One region of the Heyndrickxia faecalis genome, then DNA from elsewhere that is predicted to be linked to it. Evidence: a T-box and tRNA genes for the amino acid it is inferred to sense, from the RefSeq annotation. Region 1 holds a T-box; the other holds one or more tRNA genes.
What was found. The T-box of region 1 lies ahead of leuS (leucine--tRNA ligase). A T-box ahead of a tRNA ligase gene usually reads a tRNA of that ligase, here a tRNA-Leu.
Positions count from the first base shown of each region.

Region 2: it encodes a tRNA-Leu, which carries the amino acid that the T-box ahead of leuS (leucine--tRNA ligase) is inferred to sense. The anticodon was not compared.

Region 1 is NZ_CP158453.1:1,296,264-1,299,665, forward strand. Features, by position in the region: gene ABR335_RS06125 (MDR family MFS transporter) at 148-1,335, shown strand; T-box leader at 1,390-1,596, shown strand; gene leuS (leucine--tRNA ligase) at 1,665-3,402, shown strand, end outside.
Region 2 is NZ_CP158453.1:25,931-29,332, forward strand. Features, by position in the region: rRNA gene ABR335_RS00120 (16S ribosomal RNA) at 1-1,483, opposite strand, end outside; tRNA gene ABR335_RS00125 (tRNA-Ala) at 1,604-1,679, opposite strand; tRNA gene ABR335_RS00130 (tRNA-Pro) at 1,689-1,765, opposite strand; tRNA gene ABR335_RS00135 (tRNA-Arg) at 1,773-1,846, opposite strand; tRNA gene ABR335_RS00140 (tRNA-Leu) at 1,857-1,945, opposite strand; tRNA gene ABR335_RS00145 (tRNA-Gly) at 1,958-2,032, opposite strand; tRNA gene ABR335_RS00150 (tRNA-Lys) at 2,103-2,175, opposite strand; tRNA gene ABR335_RS00155 (tRNA-Val) at 2,183-2,258, opposite strand; rRNA gene rrf (5S ribosomal RNA) at 2,267-2,382, opposite strand; rRNA gene ABR335_RS00165 (23S ribosomal RNA) at 2,750-3,402, opposite strand, start outside.

The DNA of each region.
Region 1 (3,402 bases):
GCCTTATCCCGCTTTCAATGCAAATGGCGGCGCAAACAGAGGGCGGGGAATTGCCATAATATTTATATTTTGCAAGAATGCTTGTAACTGCCGGGAAAAACCCCTACAATTTCCTTTGACCGATTCATTAGCAGGGGGGCATTCATTTTGCCAAAAACTGTGTGGCTGCTCGTCATTGGCATGGCTGTCAATATGACTGGCGCTTCTTTTTTGTGGCCGTTAAATTCAATCTATATTCACGATCATCTCGGCAAATCGCTGTTTATCGCCGGGCTCGTGCTCATGCTGAATAATTTTACAAGCGTCATCGGCAGTCTTTTGGGCGGCTATTTGCATGATAAAATCGGGGGTTATCGTTCCGTGCTGCTGGGCGGCCTGATTTCCGCCGTTGCGCTTGCCGGCTTGACATGGAACCACGCTTGGCCGGATTATGTATTTTTCCTCGGCGCAATCGGGCTCGGTTCCGGTATGATCGGCCCGGCGATCCTTGCAATGGCGGGCGCGGCTTGGAAAGGCGGAGGGAGAAAAGCGTTCAATGCCATCTATGTCGCCAACAACATCGGGGTTGCACTCGGTGCCGCGCTGGGCGGTGTGATTGCCTCTTATTCCATTGACCTTATTTTTGCAGCGAATCTTGCACTTTTTCTCGTTTTTATGGCGATTGCCATCTTCGGCTACCGGAATATTGCCGAAAAACATGCTGGGTATGCGGGAGCAGCCGCTGTTTCTGCCAAAAGTGCAGGAAGGGCGCAAGTGGCATCCCTCATCATATTATGCTTTGCTTATTTCCTGGCATGGACGGCGTACACGCAATGGACGGCTACGATTTCCACTTATACGCAGACGCTTCATATATCGCTGAACAAGTACAGCTTTCTTTGGACATTGAACGGCGCGATCATCGTGCTCGGCCAGCCGCTCCTTTTGTCGTTTTTAAAGCGGTTCTTGCCGGAAGTCAAACAGCAAATTGTTGCTGGGACGGCCATTTTTATGCTGTCATTCGCTGTCGTTGCCTTTGCCGGGCATTTTCCCGGTTTTGCAGTGGCAATGGGCATTTTAACGGTCGGGGAAATGCTTGTCTGGCCGGCTGTGCCCGCAGTTGCCAATACGCTTTCGCCGAAAGGGCGGGAAGGGTTTTACCAGGGCATCATTAACAGTGTCGCAACATGCGGCAGAATGATTGGCCCTGTTGTAGGCGGGTTTGTCGCAGATGCATTCGGCATGAAGGCATTGTTCGGATTGCTCATTTTCTTTCTCGCCGTTTCCCTTTTACTGGCCTTGTTGTATGACCGCCCGCTCGCAAAAAAACCGCATTCTGAGGTGGCAGGAAAATAATGTTGAAACCGGGAATGAATTTCTGTAAAATAGGTTATAAATTGAATAAACGATAGAAGAACGTTGACAAGGAGCAGTAACGGCGGCACTGAAACAAGAGAATTGGCGGGAGGTGCAAGCCAATCAGGGAACCCCGTGAACTCGCCTTTGAGTTGCAAATATGAACCCGTTTTAGTATTTGCCGTATTCCGCGTTAAGGACTTAAAGTGAGTGCTTGCACTAATTTGGGTGGTACCGCGGGAGAACCCTCTCGTCCCTTTTTCTTGGGATGGGAGGTTTTTTGCGTCCTATATTGTCAATGTCGATACATAAAAAAGGAGGAGTCTGTCATGAGTTTTGACCACCGGAAAATCGAAAAGAAATGGCAGCAGTACTGGGAAGAGCATCACACGTTCCGTACCGGTGAAGACGAAAATAAACCGAAATTTTATTGCCTGGATATGTTTCCGTATCCGTCGGGGGCAGGCCTTCACGTCGGGCACCCGGAAGGCTATACGGCGACCGACATCGTGTCGCGGACGAAACGGATGCAAGGATATAATGTCCTCCATCCGATGGGGTGGGATGCATTCGGGCTTCCGGCTGAGCAGTATGCGATTGATACCGGCAATGATCCGGCTGTTTTCACGATTCAAAATATCAATACGTTCCGCCGCCAGATGAAATCGATCGGGTTTTCTTATGATTGGGATAGGGAAATCAACACATCTGATCCGGAATATTATAAATGGACGCAGTGGATTTTTCTGCAGCTGTGGAAAAAGGGGCTTGCTTATATTGATGAAGTGCCAGTCAACTGGTGCCCTGCGCTCGGAACCGTGCTGGCAAACGAAGAAGTCATTGACGGCAAGAGCGAACGCGGCGGGCATCCGGTCATCCGCAAACCGATGCGCCAGTGGATGTTGAAAATTACCGCCTATGCAGACCGCCTTCTTGAAGACCTTGAGGAGCTGGATTGGCCGGAAAACATTAAGGATATGCAGCGCAACTGGATTGGCCGTTCGGAAGGGGCGGAAGTGACATTCCAGGTTGAAGGCACAAATGAAACGTTTACCGTTTTCACGACCCGCCCGGATACGCTGTTCGGGGCGACCTATGCCGTGCTTGCGCCGGAACACCCGCTTGTGGATAAAATCAAAACAGATGAGCAGGCCGATGCAGTTCAGGCTTACATTGCCGAGGTGCAATTAAAAAGCGACCTTGAACGGACGGACCTTGCGAAAGACAAAACCGGCGTATTTACGGGGGCGTATGCCGTGAACCCGGCGAACGGCGAAAAAATGCCAATCTGGATTGCCGATTATGTATTAATGAGCTACGGGACAGGCGCAATCATGGCGGTGCCGGCCCATGACGAACGCGACTATGAATTTGCCCGCAAATTCGATTTGCCGATTAAAGAAGTCGTCGCAGGCGGCAACGTTGAAAAAGAAGCCTATACCGGTGACGGCGAACACGTCCATTCCGGATTTTTAAACGGGCTGGATAAACAGGCAGCGATTAAACGCATGATCGAGTGGCTCGAAGAAAAAGGGATCGGACAGAAGAAAGTGACATACCGCCTGCGTGACTGGCTGTTCAGCCGCCAACGTTACTGGGGCGAGCCGATCCCGGTTATCCACTGGGAAGACGGGACCATAACGGCCGTGCCGGAAGAAGAGCTGCCACTCATGCTTCCGAAAATGAAGGAAATCAAACCGAGCGGAACAGGTGAATCACCGCTTGCGAATGTGGAAGACTGGGTCAATGTTGTCGATCCGAAAACAGGGAAAAAAGGCCGGCGCGAAACAAACACAATGCCGCAATGGGCGGGAAGCTGCTGGTACTTCCTCCGTTTCATCGATCCGAAAAATCATAAAGCGATTGCCGATCCGGAAAAGCTGAAAAAATGGCTGCCGGTTGACCTGTACATCGGCGGAACCGAGCATGCGGTGCTGCACTTGCTGTATGCCCGCTTCTGGCATAAATTTTTGTACGATATCGGGGTGGTGTCAACGAAAGAACCATTCCAAAGATTGTTCAACCAAGGCATGATCCTGGGCGCGAACCATGAAAAGATGAGCAAAT
Region 2 (3,402 bases), 1.3 Mb from region 1:
CCTTCGGCGGCTGGCTCCGTAAAGGTTACCTCACCGACTTCGGGTGTTACAAACTCTCGTGGTGTGACGGGCGGTGTGTACAAGGCCCGGGAACGTATTCACCGCGGCATGCTGATCCGCGATTACTAGCGATTCCGGCTTCATGCAGGCGGGTTGCAGCCTGCAATCCGAACTGGGAATGGTTTTCTGGGATTGGCTTAACCTCGCGGTCTCGCAGCCCTTTGTACCATCCATTGTAGCACGTGTGTAGCCCAGGTCATAAGGGGCATGATGATTTGACGTCATCCCCACCTTCCTCCGGTTTGTCACCGGCAGTCACCTTAGAGTGCCCAACTCAATGCTGGCAACTAAGGTCAAGGGTTGCGCTCGTTGCGGGACTTAACCCAACATCTCACGACACGAGCTGACGACAACCATGCACCACCTGTCACTCTGTCCCCCGAAGGGGAAGGCCCTGTCTCCAGGGAGATCAGAGGATGTCAAGACCTGGTAAGGTTCTTCGCGTTGCTTCGAATTAAACCACATGCTCCACCGCTTGTGCGGGCCCCCGTCAATTCCTTTGAGTTTCAGCCTTGCGGCCGTACTCCCCAGGCGGAGTGCTTAATGCGTTAGCTGCAGCACTAAAGGGCGGAAACCCTCTAACACTTAGCACTCATCGTTTACGGCGTGGACTACCAGGGTATCTAATCCTGTTTGCTCCCCACGCTTTCGCGCCTCAGCGTCAGTTACAGACCAGAGAGCCGCCTTCGCCACTGGTGTTCCTCCACATCTCTACGCATTTCACCGCTACACGTGGAATTCCACTCTCCTCTTCTGCACTCAAGCCTCCCAGTTTCCAATGACCGCTTGCGGTTGAGCCGCAAGATTTCACATCAGACTTAAGAAGCCGCCTGCGCGCGCTTTACGCCCAATAATTCCGGACAACGCTTGCCACCTACGTATTACCGCGGCTGCTGGCACGTAGTTAGCCGTGGCTTTCTGGCCGGGTACCGTCAAGGCGCCGCCCTGTTCGAACGGCACTTGTTCTTCCCCGGCAACAGAGTTTTACGACCCGAAGGCCTTCTTCACTCACGCGGCGTTGCTCCGTCAGACTTTCGTCCATTGCGGAAGATTCCCTACTGCTGCCTCCCGTAGGAGTTTGGGCCGTGTCTCAGTCCCAATGTGGCCGATCACCCTCTCAGGTCGGCTACGCATCGTTGCCTTGGTGAGCCGTTACCCCACCAACAAGCTAATGCGCCGCGGGCCCATCTGTAAGTGACAGCCGAAGCCGTCTTTCCTTTTTCCTCCATGCGGAGGAAAAAACTATCCGGTATTAGCCCCGGTTTCCCGGCGTTATCCCGATCTTACAGGCAGGTTGCCCACGTGTTACTCACCCGTCCGCCGCTAACCTTTTAAAAGCAAGCTTTTAAAAGGTCCGCACGACTTGCATGTATTAGGCACGCCGCCAGCGTTCGTCCTGAGCCAGGATCAAACTCTCAGTAAAGATGTTTGATAAAAGCTCAAAAAGAATTTGACGTTTCGTTTTGTCCAGTTTTCAAGGAACAATCACAAACAGCAACTTTTAAAGTATAACACTTATTTATTTAGAAGTCAATACTTTTTTTGGTGGAGCCTAGCGGGATCGAACCGCTGACCTCCTGCGTGCAAAGCAGGCGCTCTCCCAGCTGAGCTAAGGCCCCGAATTTGAATGGTCGGGAAGACAGGATTCGAACCTGCGACCCCATGGTCCCAAACCATGTGCTCTACCAAGCTGAGCTACTTCCCGTATATAGCGCGCCCAAGAGGAGTCGAACCCCTAACCTTTTGATCCGTAGTCAAACGCTCTATCCAATTGAGCTATGGGCGCATATATCGAATGGTGCCGAGGACCGGAGTCGAACCGGTACGGTAGTCACCTACCGCAGGATTTTAAGTCCTGTGCGTCTGCCAATTCCGCCACCCCGGCAAGAGAAAAAAATGGAGCGGAAGACGGGATTCGAACCCGCGACCCCCACCTTGGCAAGGTGATGTTCTACCACTGAACTACTTCCGCAAAAATTCAGGTCAAAGAATTTCAGGCCGTCTTTGAACAGGCTGAAATTCTTATTTCCTGCTAAATATGATGAGCCATGCAGGATTCGAACCTGCGACCCTCTGATTAAAAGTCAGATGCTCTACCAACTGAGCTAATGGCTCATATTTATGGTGGAGGATGACGGGATCGAACCGCCGACCCTCTGCTTGTAAGGCAGACGCTCTCCCAGCTGAGCTAATCCTCCGTATTATGGCCCGGCAACGTCCTACTCTCGCAGGGGGAAACCCCCAACTACCATCGGCGCTGGAAAGCTTAACTTCCGTGTTCGGGATGGGAACGGGTGTGACCTTTCCGCCATTATCACCGGACCTGTATAATTTTGGGATGTGTTCCCTGAAAACCGGATGGGAGAAAAAACTGTAAACGGAGAACGCGTTTCTAACTTTGAGAATTGTCTAGCTCCAGCGCCTATCGGCTAGCGTATTTCTGCGCTTTCTCCCTACGATAAGTCAACATCGGCTCGCCTTTAGGGGCTCGCCGTGTTTCCTTTATCTCAGTCGAAAGCTCCGAAATCCGTACGCCGATGAGCGAGGCGCTTCCGCTTTTCTATTGTCCAGCTCCGGTGCCTAGCCCCTCGAGGTCGAATAACCTGCCCGTCACGGAGCCAAAAGACGGCTCCATGCCGGTCAGAACATTCGCTTGTCGGGGCTAAACAAGGCACCTCCGCTTTTCTATTTGGTTAAGTCCTCGATCGATTAGTATCCGTCAGCTCCACGCGTCGCCGCGCTTCCACCCCGGACCTATCAACCTGATCATCTTTCAGGGATCTTACCAGTATAAACTGTGGGAAATCTCATCTTGAGGGGGGCTTCATGCTTAGATGCTTTCAGCACTTATCCCTTCCGCACATAGCTACCCAGCGATGCCTTTGGCAAGACAACTGGTACACCAGCGGTGCGTCCATCCCGGTCCTCTCGTACTAAGGACAGCTCCTCTCAAATTTCCTGCGCCCGCGACGGATAGGGACCGAACTGTCTCACGACGTTCTGAACCCAGCTCGCGTACCGCTTTAATGGGCGAACAGCCCAACCCTTGGGACCGACTACAGCCCCAGGATGCGATGAGCCGACATCGAGGTGCCAAACCTCCCCGTCGATGTGGACTCTTGGGGGAGATCAGCCTGTTATCCCCAGGGTAGCTTTTATCCGTTGAGCGATGGCCCTTCCATGCGGAACCACCGGATCACTAAGCCCGACTTTCGTCCCTGCTCGACTTGTAAGTCTCGCAGTCAAGCTCCCTTATGCCTTTACACTCTGCGAATGATTTCCAACCATTCTGAGGGAACCTTTGGGCGCCTCCGTTACCTTTTAGGAGGCGACCGCCCCAGT